Regions from separate parts of the Bacillus sp. ISL-47 genome, predicted to be linked through region 3. Evidence: a T-box and tRNA genes for the amino acid it is inferred to sense, from the RefSeq annotation. Region 3 holds a T-box; the other regions hold tRNA genes.
The links. A T-box is a leader RNA that pairs with one kind of tRNA and senses whether it is charged. The one in region 3 lies ahead of ileS (isoleucine--tRNA ligase), so its partner is inferred to be a tRNA-Ile.
Positions count from the first base shown of each region.

Region 1: it encodes a tRNA-Ile, which carries the amino acid that the T-box ahead of ileS (isoleucine--tRNA ligase) is inferred to sense. The anticodon was not compared.
Region 2: it encodes a tRNA-Ile, which carries the amino acid that the T-box ahead of ileS (isoleucine--tRNA ligase) is inferred to sense. The anticodon was not compared.

Region 1 is NZ_JAGGQS010000050.1:34-5,358, reverse strand. Features, by position in the region: gene J7I93_RS17535 (cbb3-type cytochrome c oxidase subunit I) at 1-1,551, opposite strand, end outside; gene J7I93_RS17530 (cytochrome c oxidase subunit II) at 1,566-2,030, opposite strand; gene J7I93_RS17525 (hypothetical protein) at 2,043-2,189, opposite strand; tRNA gene J7I93_RS17520 (tRNA-Ile) at 2,667-2,743, opposite strand; tRNA gene J7I93_RS17515 (tRNA-Gly) at 2,749-2,822, opposite strand; tRNA gene J7I93_RS17510 (tRNA-Cys) at 2,991-3,064, opposite strand; tRNA gene J7I93_RS17505 (tRNA-Gln) at 3,072-3,146, opposite strand; tRNA gene J7I93_RS17500 (tRNA-His) at 3,171-3,246, opposite strand; tRNA gene J7I93_RS17495 (tRNA-Trp) at 3,258-3,331, opposite strand; tRNA gene J7I93_RS17490 (tRNA-Tyr) at 3,339-3,422, opposite strand; tRNA gene J7I93_RS17485 (tRNA-Phe) at 3,448-3,523, opposite strand; tRNA gene J7I93_RS17480 (tRNA-Asp) at 3,840-3,916, opposite strand; tRNA gene J7I93_RS17475 (tRNA-Met) at 3,920-3,993, opposite strand; tRNA gene J7I93_RS17470 (tRNA-Ser) at 4,176-4,268, opposite strand; tRNA gene J7I93_RS17465 (tRNA-Met) at 4,294-4,370, opposite strand; tRNA gene J7I93_RS17460 (tRNA-Ala) at 4,389-4,464, opposite strand; tRNA gene J7I93_RS17455 (tRNA-Pro) at 4,488-4,564, opposite strand; tRNA gene J7I93_RS17450 (tRNA-Arg) at 4,570-4,646, opposite strand; tRNA gene J7I93_RS17445 (tRNA-Gly) at 4,654-4,728, opposite strand; tRNA gene J7I93_RS17440 (tRNA-Leu) at 4,736-4,820, opposite strand; tRNA gene J7I93_RS17435 (tRNA-Lys) at 4,836-4,911, opposite strand; tRNA gene J7I93_RS17430 (tRNA-Val) at 4,952-5,027, opposite strand; tRNA gene J7I93_RS17425 (tRNA-Glu) at 5,031-5,105, opposite strand; rRNA gene rrf (5S ribosomal RNA) at 5,146-5,262, opposite strand.
Region 2 is NZ_JAGGQS010000057.1:15-5,339, reverse strand. Features, by position in the region: gene J7I93_RS19325 (glucose-1-phosphate adenylyltransferase) at 1-499, opposite strand, end outside; gene glgB (1,4-alpha-glucan branching enzyme) at 441-2,387, opposite strand; gene J7I93_RS19315 (hypothetical protein) at 2,612-2,809, shown strand; tRNA gene J7I93_RS19310 (tRNA-Glu) at 2,965-3,036, opposite strand; tRNA gene J7I93_RS19305 (tRNA-Ser) at 3,043-3,133, opposite strand; tRNA gene J7I93_RS19300 (tRNA-Asn) at 3,139-3,213, opposite strand; tRNA gene J7I93_RS19295 (tRNA-Ile) at 3,369-3,445, opposite strand; tRNA gene J7I93_RS19290 (tRNA-Gly) at 3,450-3,523, opposite strand; tRNA gene J7I93_RS19285 (tRNA-Phe) at 3,539-3,614, opposite strand; tRNA gene J7I93_RS19280 (tRNA-Asp) at 3,783-3,859, opposite strand; tRNA gene J7I93_RS19275 (tRNA-Met) at 3,863-3,936, opposite strand; tRNA gene J7I93_RS19270 (tRNA-Ser) at 3,955-4,047, opposite strand; tRNA gene J7I93_RS19265 (tRNA-Ile) at 4,062-4,138, opposite strand; tRNA gene J7I93_RS19260 (tRNA-Met) at 4,156-4,232, opposite strand; tRNA gene J7I93_RS19255 (tRNA-Ala) at 4,251-4,326, opposite strand; tRNA gene J7I93_RS19250 (tRNA-Pro) at 4,340-4,416, opposite strand; tRNA gene J7I93_RS19245 (tRNA-Arg) at 4,423-4,499, opposite strand; tRNA gene J7I93_RS19240 (tRNA-Leu) at 4,516-4,604, opposite strand; tRNA gene J7I93_RS19235 (tRNA-Gly) at 4,612-4,686, opposite strand; tRNA gene J7I93_RS19230 (tRNA-Leu) at 4,696-4,780, opposite strand; tRNA gene J7I93_RS19225 (tRNA-Lys) at 4,790-4,865, opposite strand; tRNA gene J7I93_RS19220 (tRNA-Thr) at 4,897-4,972, opposite strand; tRNA gene J7I93_RS19215 (tRNA-Val) at 4,994-5,069, opposite strand; rRNA gene rrf (5S ribosomal RNA) at 5,079-5,195, opposite strand.
Region 3 is NZ_JAGGQS010000019.1:167,004-172,328, forward strand. Features, by position in the region: gene J7I93_RS07170 (YggT family protein) at 1-230, shown strand, start outside; gene J7I93_RS07175 (YlmH family RNA-binding protein) at 291-1,064, shown strand; gene J7I93_RS07180 (DivIVA domain-containing protein) at 1,202-1,720, shown strand; T-box leader at 1,771-2,031, shown strand; gene ileS (isoleucine--tRNA ligase) at 2,274-5,045, shown strand.

The sequences.
Region 1 (5,325 bases), on a different contig from region 3:
ATCCTCTTCCACTTCCGCTACCGGGAACTCAGTGTTTCCTTTTGGTGCAAAGAACATGAGGTAGAATACTGCATACACCTGGATAAGCACACCGATCATTAGCAAAGTTCCGCCGATCGCCAGGAAGAATAAGTATGGATCCCAGCTTAGAGCCGTTGCATTGTCAAAATAAGTGGAATAAGAAGTTCTTCTTGGTGATCCCAATAATCCGACCCAGTGCATTGCTCCAGACATGATGATCATACCGATGGTCCAAATAATCGTTTGGATAACACCTAACTTGTTAATCTGCGGTGTCAGCACTCTTTTCGACACATAAGGAACAAGCCAGTAGCTGATGCCGAAGAATGTCATCACAACAGACATGCCAAGTGTTAAGTGGAAGTGGCCCACGATCCACATGGTGTTGTGGACAACCTGATTCAATTGGTTTGTGCTTTGGACAATACCGCCCGCTCCGGCAGGGATAAAGGCTGCCATCGCGATAAATGGTGCAAGGAAACGGACATCGCCCCAAGGTAATTTTTTATACCAGCCAACAAGACCTCTTCCGCCTTTCTTTCTGGCTGTACGTTCAAATACCGCAAACATCGCATAAGCAGTCATCAAGGATGGGAAGCCAATTGCTAAACTCATAAACACGTGCATGTATTTTACAGGCTCAGAAATACCAGGGTCAATGATCTGATGGTGGAATCCACCGGTAATATTCATAATAACGAGTGCAATGACCACAATTCTTGTTAAAAGATCATTCCATCTGTGCCCGCCGATGATTTTCGGCACAATCACATACCAGGCTGAAACCGCTGTTAAATACCAGATATTCACGAGTGTATGGCCAAAAGCCCAAAACAGCGTACGCGCAACCATGACATTGATGGTTTCAACCCAGCCGAAAGCCCACGGGATGATTGTAAATACTTCAATTGCAACCGGAAGGCTTCCGAAGAATAAGAGTACAAACACACCTGTTGCAAAGAAAGAGAGAATTGGAATATGCTGTCCAGGATTGCGTTTTCTCCAGCTTGCCACATTGATGAAGGCACCAAATGCGCACATCCAAACCCCTAAGACGATAAATACCAAGCCAATATAGAAAATGGGTGAAGCTGCCATTGGCGGGTAGAAGGTATACATGACAGATGCTTCATTCATTAAAATAGGAATAACAGCTAATACAAATCCGAAAATCTTCATCCAAAAACCGATCCAGGCCATCTTTCTGACCTTCGGAAGCAGGCCGCCCAATGTATGGGATAATCCCGCATAGAAGTAACCAATTGTAAAGAACGCGGACAGTACGACTACCAAGAGGAGTCCGTGTGCAGTCAATACTTTATAGTAGTTAAGCCAAACCGGCAATTCAAGCATCCCTGCCCGGTTCAAGCCTTGCAATAATCCAAGCAATCCGCCCAGCAGGATGGCTAAGAAGGCTACAGATAGGTATGATTTCGTTAATCTCGCATCCTCCAGGCTGATGCCCATGACTTTATTTGCTTTTTCCCTAAAAACTTGTGTCTTCCCTGACTTGTTAATAATGGTTTCCACTGTTTCTCCCCCCTTTATTTAACCGTAATCGTTGTGCTCATCATTTGGTGCCCGGCACCGCAGTACTCGTTGCACAAAACTAAATATTCACCTGGCTTATCAAATTTTTGAGTAATCTTTTGCACATAGCCAGGAACCACCATGGCATTCAAGTTGGTTTCTGCAACCTGGAACCCGTGTACGACATCTTTAGAAGTTAGTGTAAAATGAACGGTTGATCCGGCAGGCACTTCGATTTCGTTTGGTGTAAAACTAAACACCTGCAGCGTCATGACCACTTCATATTCATTCTCACCAATCTTTTTGATGCCAGGCTGGTCAAACGGTGCTGTTTCATCCACTTTTTGCGGATCAATCCGTTCCCCATAGCTTGGCGGCCCCATTTCTAAAGCAAATGTCTGATAACCCGTAATGAGCATAAATCCGATAATCATCCCAAAACTTAAGAAAAGCCATATCTTCTCAGAGCGATGCATCATTTTTAATCCCCCCTATAATCTGGCCATATACAGGCCATAAACAATTAGATACGTAACAAAGATCCCTAACCCCACAACGGTTACTGAAAAAATGGTCCCCTTCAGCGTGCCATGCTCCTTTGCTGCCTTGCCCCCCTGGATCACTTTTTTCGTTTCCACCTTCCATCATCCCCCTTAAGTTTTTGTTACTTATATCATAATTGAGAACGTTTTTCACAAAAGTGAACTGCATCACACTTATATCACAACTTTCCCGTTAAAAATTAGGTCCATTATCTAAAAATCCTCAGAGTTATCAACGCTTTACGCCGTTTTCAAACTAATTAAATACATATATTCAATTTTGCACTGTTCACAAATCGTTCATATTCGGGTCCCTTTATTCTCCGATTAATTCCCTTCACCTTCGCTTTTCCGATCCCAGCGGCACGATTCACTTCGTTTCGTTCCCTTCTTCTTCACTTTTTCACTTCCATTTTTATCTGGAACGGCAAAGCTGAAATTCTATAATAGAAAAGCCTGTCTCTTCCTAAGACAGGCTTTTCTTAACAAATGATTTCCCTTCATCATCTTTCTAACAATGTAAACAAAAAAACCTAATCCCGTGTAGGATTAGGTTAAAAATGGTATGTATAATGGTGGGCCTAAGTGGACTCGAACCACCGACCTCACGCTTATCAGGCGTGCGCTCTAACCAGCTGAGCTATAGGCCCATTTTTGGAGCGGGTGAAGGGAATCGAACCCTCATCATCAGCTTGGAAGGCTGAGGTTTTACCACTAAACTACACCCGCATATATAATTAATATTAAAACTACTATATAATTTCCTGCCCTTGCATGCCTCTTCCTCTAAAAGCTTATTCAGGAAGCTGATGCGTCGAGGCAACTCGATGTTGATTCATGGGAGCATTGCTCGTGGCTGAGGTTTTACCACTAAACTACACCCGCGTTTACATTGTTTGGAGGCAACACCCGGATTTGAACCGGGGATGGAGGTTTTGCAGACCTCTGCCTTACCACTTGGCTATGCTGCCTTAAAAATGGCTGGGCTAGCAGGATTCGAACCTGCGAGTGACGGAGTCAAAGTCCGGTGCCTTACCGCTTGGCTATAGCCCATTAATGATTCTTTTAAAAGAAAAATGGGGCGATTGATGGGAATCGAACCCACGAGTGTCGGAGCCACAATCCGATGCGTTAACCACTTCGCCACAACCGCCATCTTCCTACTGGCAGGGGTAGTAGGAATCGAACCCACATCAAAGGTTTTGGAGACCTTCGTTTTACCATTAAACTATACCCCTATATAAATGGTGGAGGGGGGCAGATTCGAACTGCCGAACCCGAAGGAGCGGATTTACAGTCCGCCGCGTTTAGCCACTTCGCTACCCCTCCATCGTCTGAAAAGACTTAGGAAATATGGTGGCTCAGGACGGAATCGAACCGCCGACACAAGGATTTTCAGTCCTTTGCTCTACCGACTGAGCTACTGAGCCGTATTAAATTAATAACCCTAAAGTTAGATAGCTGTGCTTCAAAGCTCTGCGTTCTTTGTTGCAGATTTTAAAAGCATGCCATTCGATGATGCTAAAGCTTCGCAGCTGCATTCTTTTAAAATCCTCTACCGACTGAGCTACTGAGCCGTATTAATTTAATTACCCTAAAGTTTAATAGCTGTGCTTCAAAGCCCTGCGTTCTTTGTCGCAGATTTTAAAAGCATGCCATTCGATGATGCTAAAGCTTCGCAGCTGCATTCTTTTAAAATCCTCTACCGACTGAGCTACTGAGCCATTTATCTATTTAGTTTAAAAATGGCGGTCCGGACGGGACTCGAACCCGCGACCTCCTGCGTGACAGGCAGGCATTCTAACCAACTGAACTACCGGACCAGATTGCGGGGGCAGGATTTGAACCTGCGACCTTCGGGTTATGAGCCCGACGAGCTACCGGACTGCTCCACCCCGCGATAATAGTATTTATGTGATTTTTCTATGCTCACATCTAGCATTTCATCTCGCAGCTTATTCAATGAAGTACCGCCCCGATTTCAGAAAGATTATTCAAGCAGCAGCTCAATCGTTGCGCTGAAGTAATTCCTTCGAAGCTTATTCGGGCGTGCTCCACCCCGCGATAATAGTATTAAAATAATGGAGGAGGAAAGGGGATTCGAACCCCTGCGCGGTTTGACCCGCCTGTCGGTTTTCAAGACCGATCCCTTCAGCCGGACTTGGGTATTCCTCCGAAATATTAAGATCAAAGATCATAATGGTAGCGGCGGAGGGGATCGAACCCCCGACCTCACGGGTATGAACCGTACGCTCTAGCCAGCTGAGCTACACCGCCAAAATGATTAAATTTTCATGGTGGAGCCTAGCGGGATCGAACCGCTGACCTCCTGCGTGCAAAGCAGGCGCTCTCCCAGCTGAGCTAAGGCCCCATGGTTTATAAAAAAAGTGTCGCTGGTCGGGAAGACAGGATTTGAACCTGCGACCCCTTGGTCCCAAACCAAGTGCTCTACCAAGCTGAGCTACTCCCCGTTTTATGGCGCGCCCGAGAGGAGTCGAACCCCTAACCTTTTGATCCGTAGTCAAACGCTCTATCCAATTGAGCTACGGGCGCAAAATAATGGAGCGGAAGACGGGATTCGAACCCGCGACCCCCACCTTGGCAAGGTGATGTTCTACCACTGAACTACTTCCGCTTAAAAATGGTGCGGGTGAAGGGAGTCGAACCCCCACGCCTTGCGGCGCCAGATCCTAAGTCTGGTGCGTCTGCCAATTCCGCCACACCCGCAATATTAAATTAAAATGGTGAGCCATGAAGGACTCGAACCTTCGACCCTCTGATTAAAAGTCAGAAGCTCTACCGACTGAGCTAATGGCTCATACTTTTGTGAAGGAGCAAGTAGCTCGTCCCAAAGAATATGGTGGAGGATGACGGGATCGAACCGCCGACCCTCTGCTTGTAAGGCAGATGCTCTCCCAGCTGAGCTAATCCTCCAAATGGTGACCCCTACGGGATTCGAACCCGTGTTACCGCCGTGAAAGGGCGGTGTCTTAACCGCTTGACCAAGGGGCCATTTCATAATTTGGCAAAATAAATACCCCGTTTGGGGTTCGCCTAGCAACGTCCTACTCTCACAGGGGGACAGCCCCCAACTACCATCGGCGCTGAGAAGCTTAACTTCCGTGTTCGGTATGGGAACGGGTGTGACCTTCTCGCTATCGTCACTAGACTATATTTTTTTAGAAGGTTTGTTCCTTCAAAACTAGATAATGCATGAAGAAGTGTTACCGAG
Region 2 (5,325 bases), on a different contig from region 3:
TGATGCCGAACCTGCTTGCCTCAGGCCAAGGCACTTCAATGACCGAAATCGTTGCATCCGCGCCTTTTTCAATATGGTATTCCAGCATCAGCTCGTAATTCATTTTATAAATGTGGTCACCTGATAAAATGAGGACATATTCAGGATCATATTGCTTCAGATAGTTTAGGTTCTGATAAATAGCGCTTGCTGTTCCTGTATACCACTTGACTTCCGAGGATTCACTGTAAGGCGGCAGCACAGTCACCCCGCCATTTTTTCTATCCAGATCCCATGCACTTCCAATGCCAATATAAGAATTTAGCACAAGCGGCTGATATTGAGTTAGAACACCTACTGTATCAATGCCGGAATTCGTACAATTGCTTAATGTAAAATCAATAATCCGATACTTCCCTCCAAAGGGGACAGCCGGCTTTGCAAGACTCTTCGTCAGCGAACTAAGCCTGCTCCCTTTCCCCCCTGCTAACAGCATGGCTACGCACTTTTTCTTTCCCATTTCCCTTCCTCTCCTTCCGATGTTTTACTGGACGCAAAATTGAAATGCCAAATGGCGGAATAGACATTTTCATGCTGAATGGTTTTCCATGAAACTCTTTTTCCTCTGTCTTAAGCACTTTTTTATTAATACAATTGGAGCCTCCATAGCTTTCACTGTCACTATTAAAGACTTCCCGGTATGAACCTTGATTTGGAACACCAACACGGTAATCGTGATATAAAGCAGGTGTAAAATTGCAGACAATGACAAGGAAATCATCCTCTTTTGCTCCTTTTCTGATAAAGGAAAAGATGGACTGGCTTGAATTATTAACATCAATCCATTCAAAACCATCTTGCAGATGATCCAGCTCATATAGCGGCTTAGAGCGTTTATAAACCTTTATCAGCTCTTTCACATAGTCATTTGCTTTTTTATGCATCTCATAATCGAGCAAGTGCCAATCAAGCTGTTCTTTATCCTTCCATTCAGAGAACTGTCCAAGTTCGCTCCCCATAAAAAGAAGCTTCTTTCCAGGATGTGCAATCATATAGCCAAGAAGCAGCCTGAACTGGGCAAATTTCTGCCAGTAATCACCCGGCATCTTATCGAGCAGCGATTTTTTCCCATGAACAACTTCATCATGGGAAAGCGGAAGAACAAAGTTCTCCGTAAAAGCGTACAAAAGGGAAAACGTCATTTTCCCATGAACGGCGGAGCGCTTATCAGGCGCTGTTTCCATATATGTAAGCACGTCATTCATCCAGCCCATATTCCACTTGTAATGAAAGCCTAGCCCGCCATAATGGACCGGTGAAGTCACCTGTGGCCAATCTGTTGAATCTTCTGCCATCATCAAAAACGAGGGATCATATTGAGAGACAGCTTTATTTAAGTTCTGCAGAAAACGGACACCAAATGGATTCTCCTTTTCTCCGTTCCGGTTTGGCCAATAAATGATATTTGCAACCGCATCAACCCGGAAGCCATCAATATGATAGTTTTCCATCCAAAAAACAGCATTGGAGATAAGAAAGCTTTGCACTTCATTTTTGCCAAGATCAAAATTGGCTGTTCCCCAAACACGATTTTCTCTGTCTCCTTCAGTCTCGTACTCATACAAATAGGTTCCGTCAAACTGATAAAGGCCATGGGCATCCTTGCAAAAATGCCCTGGAACCCAGTCCAGTATCACAGCAATCCCATGCTGGTGGCACTGGTCAACAAAATACATAAGCTCATGCGGAGTCCCATATCTGCTTGTTGCCGAATAATAGCCCGTTCCCTGATAGCCCCAGGAGGCGTCGAGCGGATGCTCAATGACAGGAAGCAGTTCAATATGGGTAAAGCCATGCTCCACTGCATAAGGAATCAGTTCATCTGCAAGCTCCGTGTAAGAAAGCAGGCTGCCATCTTCTTTCTTTTTCCAGGACCCCAAATGCACCTCATAAATAACAGCAGGCTCTGAATAAATCTTCTTCTTCTCCTTTTTCTGCATCCATTTGCTATCATTCCATTGATAGCCTTCCAATGAATACACAATAGAAGCCGTATTGGGTCTGACCTCTGAATGGAAGCTGTACGGATCTGACTTTAGTAAAACAATTCCTTCCTTTGTTTTAATTTCATACTTATACAAGGCACCCTGCATGTCTTCATCCAGCTGAATAAACCAAACACCTTCATTATTCACTCTATGTAAGGTATAGCCTTCTCCATTCCAATCATTGAAATCACCGACTAATCTGACAATTTCAGCATTCGGTGCCCAAACACAAAAACAGGTAAAAACTCTTCCATCTTCCTCAACTACATGAGCACCAAATAACTGATGGCTCTCAAAAAATGTTCCTTCATGGAACAAATGCAGCTGATAATCGGTTGGAAACAAAGTATCCACTAGCATCCTTCTCCCCACCCAGTCTCAAATTCTTATGACTTTCCTTTTATATTCGTGCAAGGAAGAAAAAATCCTTGTAAAAGTTTTTTTAATTTTATGACAGTAACGTTCAAAATGCGCTAAAAACCGGAACGTTTTTACTTTATTCAGCAGCCTTCGACATAATCTGGAACAAACTTAGACAAAATAACACAAACTATGCAAGCAAAAAATGAAGGGAGAATAATATTTTGAGTAATAAAGAAGAGGAATTTTTAGTAAACGAGGCAAATAAAGACCAAGTGAAGATTCCACTATTTGAAGCACCTGATGGAAAAATCCTGGCCACAGGAGATATGTTCAGAGGACCATACACAGGGATTTATTCGGAAATTGATTTGAATAACCCAGGGAATAAGCTGAGTGAGAAGGAAGAGAAGTTTGATTAGGAGGTAAAACACACTTTTAAACAAAGGGAGTGTTAGCCTTGCCGTTAAGCACTGCTCCAATACACAGGTGCTAAAATAAGTGTTAAGCTTTAACACAGACGAAAGAAAAAGGACAACAAAAAAGCTGTCAACATGATGTTGACAGCTTTTTTGTATGACCCCTACGGGATTCGAACCCGTGTTACCGCCGTGAAAGGGCGGTGTCTTAACCGCTTGACCAAGGGGCCAATATATGGCGGAGAAGGAGGGATTTGAACCCTCGCGCCGGTTGCCCGACCTACACCCTTAGCAGGGGCGCCTCTTCAGCCACTTGAGTACTTCCCCATATATGGCTCCGCAGGTAGGATTCGAACCTACGACCGTTCGGTTAACAGCCGAATGCTCTACCACTGAGCTACTGCGGAACATTAGTATATATCCCTAAACTTTGATAAGCTTAGCCGAATGTCCTCATCTCAGGAGGTTCATTCAAGGAGTGGCTCGATGAGTACAACTCGAAGCAAATTCTTGAAGCTTATGCTCGTTGCTCTACCACTGAGCTACTGCGGAACAATCAAAATGGTGGGCCTAAATGGACTCGAACCATCGACCTCACGCTTATCAGGCGTGCGCTCTAACCAGCTGAGCTATAGGCCCATTTTGGAGCGGGTGAAGGGAATCGAACCCTCATCATCAGCTTGGAAGGCTGAGGTTTTACCACTAAACTACACCCGCATTAGTTTGTATAAATGGTGGCTCAGGACGGAATCGAACCGCCGACACAAGGATTTTCAGTCCTTTGCTCTACCGACTGAGCTACTGAGCCATATAAAATTAGTAATCCTAAAGCTTGAGACATGTGCTCCAAAGCACTGCGTTCTTTGTTGCAGATTTTAAAAGCATGCCATTCAGGGATGTTAATGCTTCGTAGCTGCATTCTTTTAAAATCCTCTACCGACTGAGCTACTGAGCCATAAAGCTATTTAAAAAAGAATGGCGGTCCGGACGGGACTCGAACCCGCGACCTCCTGCGTGACAGGCAGGCATTCTAACCAACTGAACTACCGGACCAGATTGCGGGGGCAGGATTTGAACCTGCGACCTTCGGGTTATGAGCCCGACGAGCTACCGGACTGCTCCACCCCGCGACAATAATATTAAAATAATGGAGGAGGAAAGGGGATTCGAACCCCTGCGCGGTTTGACCCGCCTGTCGGTTTTCAAGACCGATCCCTTCAGCCGGACTTGGGTATTCCTCCGTATAAAGTGAAAATGGTGGACCTTGTAGGACTCGAACCTACGACCGGACGGTTATGAGCCGTCTGCTCTAACCAGCTGAGCTAAAGGTCCAGCTTCGTTTTTAAAAATGGTAGCGGCGGAGGGGATCGAACCCCCGACCTCACGGGTATGAACCGTACGCTCTAGCCAGCTGAGCTACACCGCCAAATTGATATGATATTTATGGTGGAGCCTAGCGGGATCGAACCGCTGACCTCCTGCGTGCAAAGCAGGCGCTCTCCCAGCTGAGCTAAGGCCCCATTTAGTAACTAGTGGTCGGGAAGACAGGATTCGAACCTGCGACCCCTTGGTCCCAAACCAAGTGCTCTACCAAGCTGAGCTACTCCCCGTTTATATGGCGCGCCCGAGAGGAGTCGAACCCCTAACCTTTTGATCCGTAGTCAAACGCTCTATCCAATTGAGCTACGGGCGCATATTTACAATTCAACTGGTGCCGAGGACCGGAATCGAACCGGTACGGTAGTCACCTACCGCAGGATTTTAAGTCCTGTGCGTCTGCCAGTTCCGCCACCCCGGCAATTAAATGGAGCGGAAGACGGGATTCGAACCCGCGACCCCCACCTTGGCAAGGTGATGTTCTACCACTGAACTACTTCCGCAAAAATAAATGGTGCGGGTGAAGGGAGTCGAACCCCCACGCCTTGCGGCGCCAGATCCTAAGTCTGGTGCGTCTGCCAATTCCGCCACACCCGCATATTTAAATGGTGAGCCATGAAGGACTCGAACCTTCGACCCTCTGATTAAAAGTCAGATGCTCTACCGACTGAGCTAATGGCTCATAAAAAATCTCGAAGAGATTTAAGAGAAAATGGTGCCGGCGAGAGGACTTGAACCCCCAACCTACTGATTACAAGTCAGTTGCTCTACCAATTGAGCTACACCGGCAGCTTGTACATTTAAATTTAATGGTGGAGGATGACGGGATCGAACCGCCGACCCTCTGCTTGTAAGGCAGATGCTCTCCCAGCTGAGCTAATCCTCCATTATTAAAGCCCGGCAGCGTCCTACTCTCACAGGGGGACAGCCCCCAACTACCATCGGCGCTGAGAAGCTTAACTTCCGTGTTCGGTATGGGAACGGGTGTGACCTTCTCGCTATCGCCACCAGACTATTTTTCAAAGACAAGTTTTATTATACCGTCTTTTTAAGATTTTTCAAGAGGAAATTTAATATTTTTCGTTCCCTCAAAACTAGATAATGAATGAAGAAGAATTGCCGAGTAACACCAATGACTTGGT
Region 3 (5,325 bases):
TTTATTATTATTCATGGGCATTAATCATTTATATTCTGCTGTCCTGGTTTCCGAATGCGAGAGAGTCAGCTTTTGGCCAGTTTCTTGCCAGAATTTGCGAACCATATCTTGAACCATTCCGTAAGATCATTCCTCCGCTTGGCATGATTGATATTTCACCAATCGTTGCCATTTTGGTCCTGCGTTTTGCTACTGGAGGATTGCACCAGTTGTATCAATGGATTGCTTAAGCATAAAAAGGGGGCTAATAAGGCCCTTTTTTATTTTGTAAAAAGGAGGCTTGGGTTTGAATGAGCATCTATCAGCACTTCCGTCCGGAAGAAAAAGAGTTTATTGACCAGGTCCTCAATTGGAAGGATCAGGCAGAAAATACATATGCTCCAAAGCTCACCGATTTTCTTGATCCGAGGGAGCAGCATATTCTTAAGAGCATCATAGGACAGCATTCAGGAATACAGTGTGATTTATTTGGAGGTATACCAAATTCGGAGAGGAAAAGGGCTCTTATATTCCCGGATTATTACCAACCAGATGAGGAAGATTTTCAAATCTGCTTATTTGAAGTTGACTATCCTAAAAAGTTTGTTACACTCGAGCATCCCCAGGTTTTAGGCAGCCTGATGTCTCTTGGATTAAAGCGGGGAAAATTCGGTGATATTCTATTCGATAACGACAGGATCCAATTTTTTGTTTCTGAAGAAGTGGAGGACTATATTCGCCTGCAGCTGGAGACCATCGGCAGAGCCTCCGTTACTCTAAGGAAGCAGCCCTTTGCTAAAACAATCCAAACTAGCGAGGAGTGGCGGGAATACTCGGTCACATCTTCATCCTTAAGGCTTGATACAGTCATTTCAGCGGTATACAGTATCTCCAGGCAAAAATCACAGCTTTTTATCCAGCAGGGGCTGGTTAAAGTCAATTGGACATTACTTGAAAACCCCTCCTTTGAATGCAAAGAAGGAGATATGATTTCAGTCAGGGGACAAGGGCGCTCCAAAATCATGGAGATTGAAGGGAAAACCAAGAAGGATAAATGGAGAATTATCGCTGGAAGGCAAAAATAATTTATAATAATGCAGGAATTTGATGCAAGCTGTCGAATAAATAAATCAAAAGATAGCGGAGTCTGTTATAATGAAAGGGAACCAGCAGGCTCGGACAAATTTTTACATAAGAACAACAGATCTGGGAGGTGGCACCTATGCCATTAACACCGTTAGATATTCATAACAAGGAATTCAGTAAAGGGTTCCGCGGATATGATGAAGATGAAGTAAATGAGTTCCTCGATCAAATCATTAAAGATTATGAAATCCTGATTAGGGAAAAAAAGGAACTTGAAGAAAAACTCAATGAAGTTAACGATCGCATTGGCCACTTTACAACAATTGAAGAGACTTTGAATAAATCCATTGTGGTGGCACAGGAAGCTGCAGAAGAAGTCAAGCGCAATGCACATAAGGAGGCAAAGCTGATCATTAAAGAAGCGGAAAAGAATGCTGACCGGATTGTTAATGAGTCATTATCGAAAGCACGAAAAATCGCATTGGATATCGAAGACCTGAAGAAACAATCCAAAGTATTCAGAACCCGTTTCAAAATGCTCGTTGAAGCACAGCTTGATATGCTGAATAACGATGATTGGGATCATTTAATGGAGTATAAGCTTGACTCTACAGACCTAAAATCATTAAAAGAAGAGGAAGAATCACTGGCTTGACGAAAGCTTTAGATATCGCATATACTTTTATAACAAAGTAAATACCATGATTATAAACGATGAGAGGGAAAGTACAGTTTTTTTAGCTTAAGTGCAGAAGTGCATGCTCACTCTGTTAGCGAGCCGGGGATGGTGGAAGCCCGGGGATAAGCAGAAAATTGGAAAATCACCCTTGAGTTCCTTGCCGAACATTCTTTAGAACCAGTAGGCCAAGGCGAATCATTCACGTTAAGAATGCTTTGAGCGGATGGAATGATAATTCCGTCTACAAGGGTGGTACCGCGGGAGAATAAAACCTTCTCGTCCCTTTTTGGGATGAGAGGGTTTTTTGTGTTTTATAATGATTTATCTGCTCTAACATTGGCAATCATGGTATTTAATGAGTTTGTCGCAGTCTAATGGGCGGTAGGAATCCCTCTTTAAGACTCAGAGAAATCGAAAGGGATAAGTGGGAGTCCAACTGACCGTAGAGGCCCGATTGGTTCAACTAACAATCAATGGGGATGAAGGCCCCCACTGATTGAAGTTTCACTTTATACAGGAGGAAAATGGAATGGATTACAAAGATAGTTTATTAATGCCAAAAACAGAATTCCCGATGCGCGGGAATCTTCCAAAGCGCGAACCTGAGGTCCAGGCTAAATGGGAAGAAATGAATATTTATGAAAAGGTACAGGAACGCACTAAAGGCCGTCCGATATTTGTGCTGCACGATGGCCCTCCATATGCAAACGGCGATATTCACATTGGCCATGCACTGAACAAAATTTTGAAGGATTTCATTGTCCGTTCCAAGTCTATGACCGGATACAATGCCCCATATGTTCCCGGATGGGATACACATGGTTTGCCGATTGAGCAGGCTTTGACAAATAAAGGGGTAAAAAGAAAAGAAATGAGTGTTGCGGAATTCCGTAAACTTTGCGAAGAGTACGCTTATGAGCAAATTGACAGCCAACGGGGACAATTTAAGCGTTTGGGTGTACGCGGTGATTGGGAGAACCCCTATATCACTTTGAAGCCTGAGTATGAGGCACAGCAAATTAAAGTATTTGGAGAAATGGCTAAAAAGGGCTACATTTACAAGGGTAAAAAGCCTGTTTATTGGTCTCCGTCATCTGAATCTGCATTGGCTGAAGCTGAAATTGAATATAAAGATAAACGTTCACCATCGATTTATGTCGGATTTAAAGTAAAAGATGGAAAGAACGTATTAGATAACGATACGCAAATCATCATTTGGACAACAACACCTTGGACGATTCCTGCCAACCTTGGAATTTCTGTTCATCCGGAGCTTAATTATGCTGTTGCTGAAGCAAGTGGCCAAAAATATCTTGTTGCTGAAGATTTATTGTCGTCAGTCGCAAAAGAGTTCGAATGGGAAGACCATAATGTTGTGAAAACAATTAAAGGAAGCGATCTGGAGCATGTAATTGCTGAGCATCCCCTTTATGGACGTGACTCCCTTGTGATGCTGGGCGAGCATGTAACTACAGATGCTGGTACTGGCTGTGTTCACACAGCTCCTGGCCATGGGGAAGACGATTTCCATGTTGGTATGAAATACGGATTGGACGTATTATGCCCGGTAGATGATAAAGGAAACATGACAAATGAAGCTCCCGGTTTTGAAGACTTGTTCTATGATGCAGCCAACAAACCAATCACGGAAAAGCTTGAGGAAGTTGGCGCTTTATTAAAGCTAACATTCATTACTCACTCTTATCCGCATGACTGGAGAACAAAAAAGCCGGTTATTTTCCGTGCGACAGCACAATGGTTTGCATCCATTAAGGATTTCCGCAATGAACTTTTAGAAGCTGTTAAGGAAACGAATTGGTATCCTGCATGGGGTGAAACGAGACTGTTCAACATGGTCCGCGACCGCGGAGATTGGTGTATTTCCCGTCAGCGCGTCTGGGGTGTTCCAATTCCTGTCTTTTATGCTGAAAGTGGAGAAGAAATCATTACAGATGAGACAATCGAACATGTGTCAAATCTTTTCCGCGAAAATGGTTCAAATATTTGGTTTGAAAAAGAAGCCAAGGAATTGCTTCCTGAAGGGTTCACTCATCCTGGCAGCCCGAACGGCCAATTTACGAAAGAAACGGATATCATGGACGTTTGGTTTGACTCTGGTTCTTCCCACCAGGCTGTTCTTTTAGAACGAGATGATCTTCAGCGTCCTGCGGACTTATACCTTGAGGGATCCGACCAGTACCGTGGTTGGTTTAACTCTTCGTTATCGACTGCAGTTGCTGTGACAGGAAAAGCTCCTTATAAAGGTGTTCTAAGCCATGGTTTTACCCTGGACGGCGAAGGCAGAAAAATGAGTAAGTCCATCGGCAACGTTGTTGTGCCGGCTAAAGTTATGAACCAGCTTGGTGCTGACATCCTTCGTTTATGGGTTGCGTCTGTTGATTACCAGGCAGATGTCCGTGTTTCCGATGCAATCTTGAAACAGGTTGCTGAAGTGTACCGCAAGATCCGCAACACTTTCCGTTTCTTGCTTGGAAATCTTGCTGACTTTAATCCTGCAACTGATTCAGTTGCATTTGAAAATCTGCGTGAAGTTGATCAGTTCATGCTTGTTAAGCTTAATAAATTGATTAAGAGCGTGCGTGAGTCTTATGACCGCTATGAATTTGCAGGCATCTACCACGCAGTCAATAATTTCTGTACATTGGATCTAAGTGCGTTTTATCTTGATTTTGCAAAAGATGTTCTCTACATTGAAGCAAAAGATAATGCAGAGCGCCGTGCGATCCAAACAGTACTTTATGAGAGCCTGATTGCTCTTACAAAACTTGTAGCGCCAATTCTGTCCCATACAGCAGATGAAGTTTGGAGCTTTATCCCAAATGTGCAAGAAGAGAGTGTACAATTAACTGATATGCCGGAATATCAAGAGCTTCCAAATGCGAAGCAGCTTGAAGAAAAATGGACGGCATTTATGAAGCTTCGCGATGACGTTTTAAAGGCATTGGAAGAAGCCCGCAATGAAAAGGTTATCGGTAAATCACTGACAGCGAAAGTCACTCTTTATGTTAACGATCATGCTAAAAACCTACTGGATTCTATCCAGGAAAACCTTCAGCAGCTCTTTATCGTTTCTGGCTTTGAAGTAGCAGGCAGCCTGGAAGATGCTCCTGAAAACGCAATGAAATTTGAAAACTCCGCAATTGCTGTTACCAAAGCAGAAGGTGAGACATGCGAGCGCTGCTGGACAGTAACACCGGAAGTTGGCCAGACTGAAGGCTACGATACACTTTGCCCTCGCTGTGCTGATGTTGTAAAAAATAACTATAGCCATTTGGCGTAATAATTGAACAGTCCCCTGGTTCAGGGGGCTGTTTTATTTTAGGCTATGTACCTTCTTGGACTTTATTTAAGGCTCTTTTCTAAAAGATTGTTGTTTATTTATGATTTTGTGATTAAAAACCATTGAAAAATCAACCTCTCCACACTACTTGTTTAAGTAGCAGCAAAATGCGCGAAAACAGCCTTATCTAAAGAACGGGTAACGGAAACAAAAGCGGATGTATACCGGATCTTTTTCTTTTAACACGGAGTAAGGGAACAAAAGAGGGACATACATGCCA